2 regions of the Clostridium sp. genome follow, and region 1 is predicted to be linked to the other one. Evidence: riboswitches for the same ligand, from Rfam matches in the RefSeq annotation. Region 1 holds a riboswitch; the other holds the start of a gene.
The links. A riboswitch is a leader RNA that binds a small molecule or an ion and turns the genes downstream of it on or off. The one in region 1 is predicted to bind S-adenosylmethionine.

Region 1 (6,055 bases):
CCCAAATCATATCTTCTGAGTCTTTCATTTATTTTTTCTCCATCCATTTCAAAGAATATTTTAAAATCCCTTGTATCTGAAATTTTTTTAAATTCATCCCTTATATAATCCTGATATTTAATTGGAGTATCATCTGTAATATACTGCTCTCCGGGAACAATGCCAAGTTCATTCAACAGAAACTGGCTTATTCCCAAAGCATAGAATGAATCCGTTATATTAAAGAATCTATCCGGTATGCTGTATCTGAATTCCAGAAAAAAGTCGGCGGATCTTTCCAGGTAATAATAAAAAATATCTTCCTCGGTTTTTATTACCTTTTCTACACTTTCTTTGTCAAGTCCTGCAAAATCAGCAACCGACCTTAGAAAACTGCTTGTTTCCCTTGCCCCTATAGGAGGGATGGCATAGTGCAGATACGGTGTCCCATATTTTGCCTTCAAAAGCTCCGCAGTTTCAACTCCGACCCAGGGAGAAAGCACTATATTGAATTCTGCATCCGGTATTGTTTTCCATTCATCCACTCCACCTGATTCAGGTCCGAAAAGTATATTTACTTCCAGCCCTATTTTTTCAAGCAGATGTTTTATGCTGCCAAGGTTTCCCCCCCAAAAAGTATCCTGAAAAGGTATTGATGAAAACACATTTACAAGTCCCTTTCTAACTTCAGGCTTTTTATCCCCGACAAATTGATCTATTATTGCCTTCAATACTACTTCATGTCCCTTAAAATTACTTCCCTTGAAGCCGCCTGTTTCAGCAAAAACTATCGGTATGCCCTTTTTTTTATATTCATCCACCAACGAGCCTACATCATCTCCGACTATATCGGATGTGCAGCCTGTCAGTACTACAAACAGATCTCCTTTTAATACTTTTAATGTTCCGTCAATGACTTCACGCAGCCTCTTTATTCCACCAAATACAACTTCTCTCTCCGTTGCGTTTGTACATGGAATTACTCCGCCGCCTGAATATCCTGTACCCTGATATCCGGAATCCGTACTGAGTCCCCTAAATAACTTCACACCACATCCAGGTCCTGAATGAAGTATGGGCATTGCCCCTTTTATTGCAATTACAGACTGCTGGGCTCCGAGGGTACAATAATGTCTTGGTTCCTGAACTATTTTAGGCATGCTATTTTCCCTCCTTCAGAAAAGTATCCGGCCTCTGTTTGAACCACCAGTCAGTATACGGAAATTTTGCATGGGCTGCAATATTTTTTACAAATTCAGGAGTTTCAAGTACATCCAGAACCTTCTTACCGTAATTTATCAATCCCTGATATCCAAGTCCAAACTGCTCATCCCCCATTAAAAAGGTTGGTATTCCAAGCTTGGCTCCCCAAATTGACATTCCGCCATGTCGTGCAACAAATATATCAGGCTTCAATCTATTAAGCGAATTAACCAGTTCATATGCCTGCTTGTCACATACACTGAAATTCTCTATATCACCGTAGGTATTTATTGCATGATCAAGGCTCTTAGCTGCTTCCGCCCCGTTATCATAGCATGGATCATGGTGAAATATGGATGCTCCCACAATTTTCATTCCAAGGTCTTCAAGAAGAGCCATCAAACTGTGACCATGTGCCGCACCAGCTGTAATGTAAGCCCTTTTACCCTTTAACCTGCTCCTCAGCTTTTCAAGTTCAGGATATATTTTTTCCTTTTCAGATTTTATCAATTCCTCTACCTCGGCTTCTTTTCCTGTAATTCTCCCAAGTTCTCTAAACCATTCATCCGTTCCCTTTATTCCGTAAGCAGGAGGTGCCTTTACCTCCTGTACTCCATATTCCTGCTCAAGTGCTGCTGCAAGATACGTTCCAAGTGTAGGACATATTTGAACTGTAGCTGCAGCCTCTGACATTTTTTGAAGCTGCTCTATAGTTGAGAAAGGAACTATATAATTTGGCCTCAATCCTATTTTTCCAAACAAATCTGTAAAAATATCACTTCCCCAGAAGTTAATTACATTTATTAGATCTTTTTGCTTTTTAACAGGAGGTTTGACTATTTTTCTTATTATTCCATGATATGCAGCATCAAAGCCTGTTGTCCACATCTTTGACTTGAACCCTTCGCAGGGAATATACACTACAGGTATTTTGAATTTTTTTTCTGCATCTTCAGCTATTGTTTCTATATCATCTCCTATAATACCAGATGCACAGGACGCAGTTATAAAAATTGCCTTGGGATTGAATCTGTTAAAAGCTTCTTCTATTGTAGTCTTTAATTTTTCTCCCCCTCCATAAATAGTGTCCTTTTCTTCAAGATTTGTACTCAGCAGTCTGGCATTTCTAAGTTTGAAATTTCTTTTTCTCTGGCCTACTCTGTTTGTAAAATTAAAATCCGAAAAGTCTGCCGAGCATCCAAGCGGAGCATGGTTTATAACAACTGCATCCTGTATCATTACAAGCTGGCAAAGTGCGTTTCCCGAGCTGCATCCGAGGCATTGACTGAAAGAATGTTTTCTGTCACAAAGCCTTTTCCCCTTTGACATTTCGCATAGTTGGGATGCATTTCCAAAAAAGCCCGTAATTGATCCAAGTCTTGTTTCTCTTATTTTAATTTCCGGTGATTTTATATTTATGCTCAAAATTGTATCCTCCCTTTTATATTTATCAATAATTACTAAAATCCAATTGACAAAAAAGACTAGGTAAAACACTACGAATATACATCGCCGGCTTTACTTAGTCTCCAGTATATCTGGTCAACCAATTAACTGTAAATAAAAAACAAAACCTTCCCCTGCAAAAGATACGGGAAGGTTATTTCTTCCATTATCTTATCTTCCAGGTATATTTCATCCTGCAGGAATTGGCACCTTGAATAAAATCCAGGTTGCCGGGCATCAAAGGGCCTGTCCCTCCGCCTCTCTTGATAAGCTATATACTTCTATTAGTATATTCAATATTATTGAATATGTCAATATCTTTTTTCTACAATTCCACCAAATTTATAACCTATTCCTCTTACAGTCAAAATGTATACAGGGTTTCTGGAATTATCTTCAATTTTTTGTCTCAAGTTCTTTATATGTGAATCAATAGCCCTGTTATATCCGTCAAAATTTTTTCCCAGTACAATGGATATCAATTCTTCTCTTGTAAAAATTTTTTCAGGATGTCCTGCCATAACTGTAAGTATATTGTACTCAACAGGGGTAAGATTGACTATACTGCCTGATTTTTTAACTTCATAGCTTGAGTTGTTTATTGTCAACCTGCCGTTATCTATGGAAATTATGTAATCCATAATATCTTTATCATCCACTGTTCTTCTTAGAAGTGATTTCACTCTTGCCACAAGCTGTTTTGGACTGAAAGGTTTTATTACATAGTCATCTGCTCCTATGTCAAATCCATTGAGTATATCAGATTCTGAAGTTTTGGCTGTAAGCATTATGATAGGCACCTTGGACTTCTTTCTTAAAATACTGCATAGTTTTTCTCCACAAATATCCGGAAGCATAAGATCCAGAATCATGAGATCAGGATTTACTTTGTCAAACATATCCATAACGGTATTTCCATCGTATGCAGAATATACAGAATATCCATCTCTCTGAAGATATGATTTTACAACTTCCACAATTTTTATCTCGTCATCTACTACAAGTATTCTTCTTTTCTGTTCTTTCATAACCAAGACTCCATTCAAATCCTATTTTAATTTATGGATTCAACAGTTATTACAGGGAACTTTTTGCCATCAGCATCCGGCCCCGGATTAGTACCGGTGTTTCCTTTTAATACTCCCTTTACCGTAACTTGAACCGGATATTTGCCCTTACCTTCCTTTACATGTTTCTGGACAATATTCCATGCAGTCAACTGCGATCCACTACCATTAAAAGTCCATTTTCCGTCTTTACCACTTTTATTGTCTGAAGCAATATTACCGTCAAAATAGTAAAATACCCAGCTGCCATTTTGCTGAAAGGTTATTCCCAGTCCGGACAGAGCCATCAATCTCATATATACCATATTTGCAGTATCTTCTTTAAGTCCAGCTGCAAAATCATCTTCTGAAGTAATATATCCGGTAATACTAACAGACCTGGCTGTAGATTTACTACTATTGTTATCTGAAATATCAGAAGTTTTTTCCTCCGGCTGTGAATTTACAGTATTGGATTGAGATTTTTTATTAAGTTCAACTTTGCCTTCTTTATCCAGTTCTGATTTTGCTGAAGATTTTGTTCTATCCACGGCTACAGTTTTTTCCTGAGTTTTCTCTGCATTATGATTTGAATGTTGTGACTGCAGCATTTGTTTGCTGTTCATAGAACTTTTATCCTTATTTCCAGCTTCAGTTTTAGACGAATTTGCCTCTATAATCCATACACTTCCAGCTATAATTAAGCATATTGCTGCAATTATTCCAACTACAATTTGATTTTTCCTCTTCATAAATATCTGCTGTTACAATATTATAGCACAATATTATAACAGTTTTCACCTTCCTTCTTAATTTAAATTTAATTTTTAGTCTTGTCCTGATTCAACTTGTCAATGCTGTCTACAACTGTAATTTTGCTCTTTATCATGCCCATCCAGCAGGTATACACGAATTCTCCACCTCTATCAGGAGTAAATTCGATTATGTTGTCTCCTACCTTCAAATTCTTTTTTACATTGTATTCTGGAATCTGAATTGCCTTGTTGCATTCGTTCAAATTTTTTTCGTCAACATGCAGATTCCATTTCACAGGTATTCCTTTTATCACTTCAATAGGAGTAAAGCTGTCACTTTCAAGTTCCGTCCTTACATTTTGGGTTCCGCCTTCAATAGCCGAAAATCCCTTCCCATTTCCATAAGGCATGTTCTTCATTCCTACAGAGACACCATACAGTGAAAATCCTCTGCCTATCATGGCTATTCCAAGACATAGTACAAGTACAGCACTGGCTTTCAAGATTATTTTTGAAAAATTTTTAGTTAAAATAGTATTTAAAATTCCGAACATAAACATCAAGGGCACTGTACCGATTGAAAAAAAGAACATGGAAGCGGCACCAAGTATCACACTTCTTGTTCCAAGAGCATATAATTCGACTATTTGAATTGGTCCACATGGCATTAAGCCCGTTAACAATCCAACAATTATAGGACTGTAATTGTTATTTCTACGAATTTTTTTAGCAAAAAAGGATGGCACTGTGATATTTACTCTTCTCAGAACTTTAAAGATTCCAAGCAGATTTATTGCCATTATAACCATGAATATGCCGCCTACAATAGGAACGATTCCCCTCAGCATACCAGAAAATCCAATTATTCCTCCGAGTCCTCCAACAATTCCACCCACAATAGTGTAGGATATTATTCTTCCGATATTATAGAACAGGGCAGGCCTGAATGCTGAATTTGGAGTTGCAGTACCATTCTTGCTGATGGTCTGTGACATATTTATTCCACCACACATACCTATACAATGAAAAGATGTCAATATTCCAAATGTAAACAACAGTATATAGCTTGTGTTGTTCCCCAACTTTGGCAGATATTTCAGCATGAACAGATTTTTTAGAAATTCAACTATATTTATTTTGAATATAGTTACTAAAAAAATGATTAGGATTAAAATTAATATTACAATTAATATTGCCAGTTTATTACCTATTTTATGATTCATATTTTTGATCTTATATTCCTGCAAATTCAAACTCCCCTCCTATTTTTAAATAATTCACAACCACCAGGCCGGGCCTGGTGGTATTTAATTACATTATTCTTTAGTTATCAGTTATTGATTGTACTTTTATTACTGGATAGTCTATACCATCGGCATCAGGTCCGGGATTAGTCTGTGTGCTTCCATCTAATATTCCCGTTATCTTGACAGGTACTGGTTTCATCTTGTCTGCTCCATTATTGCTCTTAATCTGGTTTTCAACTATATTCCATGCACTCAGCTGAGAGCCCGTACCATTAAATTTCCACTTGCCGTCAGCTCCATCAGTATTGTCTGTAGAAATATCTCCATCCAGGTAATAGAATACCCATTTACCGTCCTTGTCTTGATAAGTTATTCCCAA
Region 2 (6,055 bases), 1.5 Mb from region 1:
TCCCGACGAGGAAAAGCTCATGCATTTCAATGAATTTGTTCACAACCTGGGGTATACTATAAAATGGGGACAGGAAGTAAATCCAAAAGTGCTTCAGGGAATTTTAGAAAAAGTAAAGGGCCAAAAGGAAGAAACTGTAGTCAGTACGCTGCTTTTGAGATCCATGAAGCAGGCCAGATATTCTCCAAAATGTACCGGGCACTTTGGCCTGGCCGCAAAGTACTACTGTCATTTTACTTCACCTATAAGAAGATATCCTGATCTCATTATCCACAGGATAATCAAAGAATTTATAAATGGAAAACTGGATGAAAAAGAGATAAAAAGTCTTGATGTAAAAGTGGATTATGCAGCAAGGCAGTCTTCTGAAATGGAAAGAATCGCCCAGGATGCCGAAAGAGAAGTGGATGATCTGAAAAAGGCGGAGTATATGAGCAAGAGAATAGGTGAAGAGTATAATGGAATAGTATCATCTGTAACCAACTTCGGGATGTTCGTGGAACTTGAAAATACAATAGAAGGCCTGGTGCACTTGAGCACTATGACGGATGATTATTATATATATGATGACAGGCATCTTTCACTTATGGGAGAAAAGTCCAGGAAAATCTACAAATTGGGTGACGAGGTAAGGATACAGGTATTGAAGGTGGATTTAGCCGCTCATGAAATTTATTTTGAACTGGTAAAACAGCAGGAGGAACAGATAGCAGATGTGGAAACTCTGGATTTTGAAGCTTAAAAGGGGTGAGATTTATGGCAAAAAACAAAACTGGAAGCAAAACTCTTGCTGAAAATAGGAAGGCAAGACATGACTACTTCATAGAAGAATCAATGGAAGCCGGTATAGAACTTGTAGGGACAGAGGTAAAATCCATACGAGAAGGCAAAGCCAATTTAAAGGATAGTTATGCGGATATAATAAACGGTGAAATCTTTGTCAGAAACATGCATATAAGTCCTTATGAAAAGGGGAATATATATAATAAAGATCCGCTCAGAACAAGAAAACTGCTTCTGCATAAATCCGAGATAAGTAAATTACTGGGATATACGGCACAGAGAGGATATACTTTAGTGCCGCTTGCACTGTACCTTAAACATGGAATGGTAAAGGTAAACCTGGCAGTTGGAAAGGGTAAAAAAGACTATGACAAGAGAAATGTGCTTATGGAAAAAGCTGCTAAGAGAGATATAGACAGGCAGCTTAAAGAAAGATACAGATGAAATACAAGCAGTAGTGAACCAGTTTTAAATTCTGGTTCACTGCTGCTATTTTTTTATAAGTGAATTAAAGTGTTCCAATGAAGAAATGAAATTGTCTGTTTCCACGGGTCCCATATCTTTTATAATGTCAAGAATACAATCGGAAATGAATTCCTTTTTCATAGAGGAAATATCATGTTTTTCTTTGAAATCGTTGGAAAGAGAAAGCCTGACAATTCTGCGATTGTCTTCAGGGATTTCCCTGATTACTATGCCCTGCTTTTCAAGCCTGTCTATTATGCCTGAAACAGTACTTTTAGTAAGCATCATGCATTCGCTTAATTCATTCAAGGTTACATAAGGCATTTTGTACAAATGAAATATAACCGAAAGCTGCGGCACTGTAAAGCCATATTTATTTGCACTTTTTTTGAACTTTGTAGTTAAAGATCGCTGTATGTTTTTGAATATATTTATTATTTTGTCCGCCTGTATTGAAAACAGTTTATCATCTGGGCATGGAGGCTGATTTTCTATTAGTGATATTGTACTCACCTTCCTATAGTAAAAATGTTATTATAATAATGCTACTACAATTACCGTTAAAATTACAATACAAATTGAAAAATTATCAGTAAAATAATTAAACTTTTTTGGAATTGTCCATTTTATTGAATCCCAGATATCTTGTTTTATACAAAATTAATATTTTTTAGAATGTTTCTTCCTTTATAGTAATTATTAGGGAAGGAGGGAAGAAACATGTCTAATATAAAAGATATTCTGTTGGAAATGCAGGAATTGAGAAAACATCTGAATGATTTAGTCAAACAGAAAAACAATTTATTAAATCCGGAAGTAATTGCAGCAAGTAAGATGTTGGATTCATTGCTAAATGAATATAGCAGGATAATCAAAAACAAAGTAGACAAGTAGAAAAAGGGGAGGTAGGTACCTCCTCTTTATAAACTTATCCACAATATATGTTGATAATATGTTGATAACTTGTGAATATAGCATATTTAAAGATATTCAAAATGTATTTATAAAGTCTTTGGCTATATCGGATAAATACCTATTTCTAACCCATACTACTGCAGGACGAGTTTTGAGGGATAATTCGTTTATTTCAATATATTTTAAACTTAGTCGGGGAATCAGCTCTGAAGCAGATTTTGGAACCACACCTATACCAATACCAGTAGCAGCCCATAGTAAAACCGACCTTGCATCTTCATTTTCACATAGTATTCTAGGTTCGAAACCAATTTGATGACAGGATGAAATTAGCATATCTTTAAATTTGTGGTCTACTATCAACGGCTTGTTTATTAAACCGTCTAAACTGATTTTATTTTTGAGACTGTCAAAATAGGAACCCTGTTTTACAACTGCAACCATTGATTCACTTGGAAGCAGCAATGATTCAAACTTTTCAGAATTAAAAGGAGTAAATACTATACCAACTTCTATAATTCCTGTATTGAGGAGTTTGAGAATTTCAGAGGTGCTGCTTTCTCTTATAGTAAAGTTTATGTGGGGATACTTTTCATGAAAATCATTTAATTTTTTCAGCAGTATTGTAGTACCGGAAGATGCTACTGTACCTATAGATAGTATACCCTTAAATCCGTCCTTTAAATTTTCAAGTTCTTTTTTTGTATTTTTAGTCAGTTCAAGAATTTGTTTGGAACGGTATTGAAGTATCCTTCCCGCATCAGTTATTTGCAGCTTTCTTGTATTTCTTTCTATCAATTTAATTCCAAGCTCTTTTTCCAGCAGTTTGAGCTGCTGACTTAATGGAGGCTGTGCTATGTGAAGTTGTCGTGCAGCTTTAGTTATACTTCCCTTTTCTACTATTGTAAGAAAGTACTTGAGTTGTCTTATATCCATGATAATCACCCTTCATAATTTATATCTTATAGCTATAAATTAGATATGTTTTTGGTATTTGTAATATATTATTTTCTTTGATATAATAATACACAAAGTTGAAGAAATATAAAAGAAATATTTGCAATGATGGAGAAGAGTAGGTTGAGAAAAGTTCGAAGAGAGGGATTTTTGTAAGCTGTGAGAAGTCCTGAACGGAATTAACTGAAGTGCATTCTTGAGCATTAATTATAGAGTTGCTGTATGAGAATCTATTTACAGTAAACAGAGTGGGACCGCGGATAAATTCTGCCTCTGCATTAAGAGAACAGGATTTTTTGTATTTGCATAATTTATAGAAAATTTAATAGTGGATTATTGACAAAGTGGAATATATAATTATATGTTGAAAACTGTATATTCTCTTATCACGAGAGGCAGAGGGACTGGCCCTATGAAGCCCGACAACCAGCATTTTTCATTAGAATGCAATGGTGTTAATTCCTGCAGAGTATTTACTATTCTGAGAGATAAGAAAAATAGTTGATTTTGAAATGTTTTAGATTGAATTCAAGCTGTTTTTCTTATTTGAAAAACAGCTTTCTTAATTAAGTCAAAATATGAGGTGTGTAAAGATGAACGTAAAGTCCGGCTTTAGTAAAAAAATTAAATTTATTGGTAGAATAGGTATTGCACTTATAGTTCCGATAATACTTATTATACTGTGGCAAATTTTAAGTGATAGAGGACTTATTAAACAGTCCGTACTACCGTCTCCTCATACCATATTTCTGGCATTTATAGATATGGTTAAAAGTGGAGATCTGGCGAGAAATTTGTCTATAAGTATACTGAGAGTTATAAAAGGCTATTGTATAGGTGCATCTTTAGGAATAATATGTGGTATATTCATTGGATTGTTCAGAATAGCAGAAAATGCTGTTGACCTGCTTATAGGGTTTTTAAGACCAATTCCTATTGTGGCATGGGTTCCCGTTCTTATACTATGGATGGGAATAGGTGAAGCTTCTAAAATAACGGTAATAGTAATCGGAAGTTTTTGGCCGATACTTATAAATACTATTTATGGAATAAAGGGAGCAGACAAAAAGTATTTGGAAGTTTCTGAAATATTAGAAAAAAGTAAGCTTGAGACACTTGAAAAAATAGTTTTTCCATCAGCACTGCCATCTATTTTTACAGGCCTGCGCATTGGAATTGGAAGTGCATGGATGAGTGTAATTACAGCAGAGATAATTGCAGCAACTTCAGGTATAGGATATTCAATATCCTATGCAAGAGAATTATCACAACCGGATATAATGCTGGTAGGGGTTGCTTCAATAGGTGTAATTGGATTCTTGATAGATTATATAATAAAGAAGCTGCAAATTTTAGTTGTAAGATGGGATTCAGGTAGCTAAGATTGATTAATTAGGGAGTTGAGAAATCATGTCCGTGGTACAGGAGAAACCAGGTGCTATTGAAATAGAAAATTTGAATAAAACTTTTAAAAAAGAAGGTGGTGATCTCAATGTTTTAAACAATATAAATTTATCAGTTAAACAGGGAGAGTTTTTAAGTATTGTTGGATCAAGTGGATGCGGGAAAAGTACTCTGCTTAGAATAATAGTCGGTCTGGATAGAGATTATGTAGGTAATATACTTTCCTATGGTAAGGCTGTCGATGGTCCTGGAATAGACAGAGGAATGGTGTTTCAGGAATCCAGACTTTTCCCATGGCTTACAGTAGAAAAAAATATAGAATTCGGAATAAGCAAGAAGATGTCCAAAGAAGAAAAGAGAAAGCTGGTTTATGAACAGTTGGACCTGGTTGAATTAACTAATTTTGCGAAGTCCTATCCTTCCCAGCTATCAGGAGGGATGAAACAGAGAATAAGTATTGCCAGGTCACTTATAAACAAACCAAAACTGTTGCTGCTGGATGAGCCTTTTGGTGCACTGGATGCTATGACACGCATTAATATGCAGCAGGAAATTCTTAAAATATGGAAGAAGGAAAATACTACCATGATACTTGTAACCCATGATATAGATGAAGCAGTTTATCTTGGAGACAGGGTGGTTGTATTGTCCAGTAGACCCGGCAGAGTCAAGAAGATTATACCTGTTGGTTTACCTAGGCCCAGAGACAGAAGCAGCTATGATTTTACACGTATTAAAAGTCAAATATATGATGAGTTCTTTACAAAAGTGGAAAATCCATTTTCATATAACATATAATATAAGATTTTGGATGGAGGAGATTGTTCCCATGACTTATTTAAAGTATCTGGAATGTTCAAAATGCGGGAAGATATATTCGGCTGATCAACCGCAGAACTTATGTCGGTGCAATGGGCCGCTGCTTGCACAATATGATCTTGATAAAATAAGGAAAAATATAAATAAAGATGTTTTTAAAACAAGAAGAAAAGGTATTTTTAGATTTAGAGAACTTCTACCCATAAAAGAGGGAAAAAATATGGTTACAATGGGTGAAGGCGATACACCTGTAATCAAGATTAAAAAGCTGGGAAAAAAAATTGGTGCTGAAAATCTCTATATAAAAGATGAAGGATTGAATCCTACGGGCACTTTTAAGGCAAGAGGTGCTGCTGTAGGTGTTTCAAAAGCAAAAGAACTTGGAATAAAAACCATAGCCATGTCCACTTCTGGAAACGCAGGAAGTGCTTGGTCAGCGTATTCGGCCAGAGCAGGAATCAAACTCGTGGTTGTCATGTCTGATGATGCTGCAGTTCTGGCTAAGAAGCAGGCTTTTGTATATGGGTCAAAAACTTATCTTGTAAAAGGTCTTATATCTGATGCAGATAAGATAATAAATAAAGCTATAAAAAAATATGGATGGTTTGAGGCGGTCACTCTAAAGGAACCCTATAGAATAGAGGGAAAAAAGACTATGGGACTGGAAATTGCCGAGTACTTCGACTGGGAATTTCCGGATGCCATACTCTAT

Region 2: another riboswitch for S-adenosylmethionine. It lies ahead of LKE46_RS12875 (ABC transporter permease); the one in region 1 lies ahead of LKE46_RS05460 (nitrogenase component 1).

The regions. Positions count from the first base shown of each region.
Region 1 covers NZ_JAKVOI010000001.1:1,086,691-1,092,745, reverse strand. Annotated here, with positions in the region: gene LKE46_RS05465 (nitrogenase component 1) at 1-1,139, opposite strand, end outside; gene LKE46_RS05460 (nitrogenase component 1) at 1,141-2,607, opposite strand; SAM riboswitch class I at 2,797-2,901, opposite strand; gene LKE46_RS05455 (response regulator transcription factor) at 2,940-3,656, opposite strand; gene LKE46_RS05450 (hypothetical protein) at 3,683-4,426, opposite strand; gene LKE46_RS05445 (sulfite exporter TauE/SafE family protein) at 4,495-5,682, opposite strand; gene LKE46_RS05440 (cell wall-binding repeat-containing protein) at 5,753-6,055, opposite strand, start outside.
Region 2 covers NZ_JAKVOI010000001.1:2,634,415-2,640,469, reverse strand. Annotated here, with positions in the region: gene rnr (ribonuclease R) at 1-742, shown strand, start outside; gene smpB (SsrA-binding protein SmpB) at 757-1,227, shown strand; gene LKE46_RS12890 (MarR family winged helix-turn-helix transcriptional regulator) at 1,273-1,761, opposite strand; gene LKE46_RS12885 (aspartyl-phosphate phosphatase Spo0E family protein) at 1,969-2,142, shown strand; gene LKE46_RS12880 (LysR family transcriptional regulator) at 2,239-3,099, opposite strand; SAM riboswitch class I at 3,501-3,615, shown strand; gene LKE46_RS12875 (ABC transporter permease) at 3,714-4,502, shown strand; gene LKE46_RS12870 (ABC transporter ATP-binding protein) at 4,531-5,322, shown strand; gene LKE46_RS12865 (threonine synthase) at 5,354-6,055, shown strand, end outside.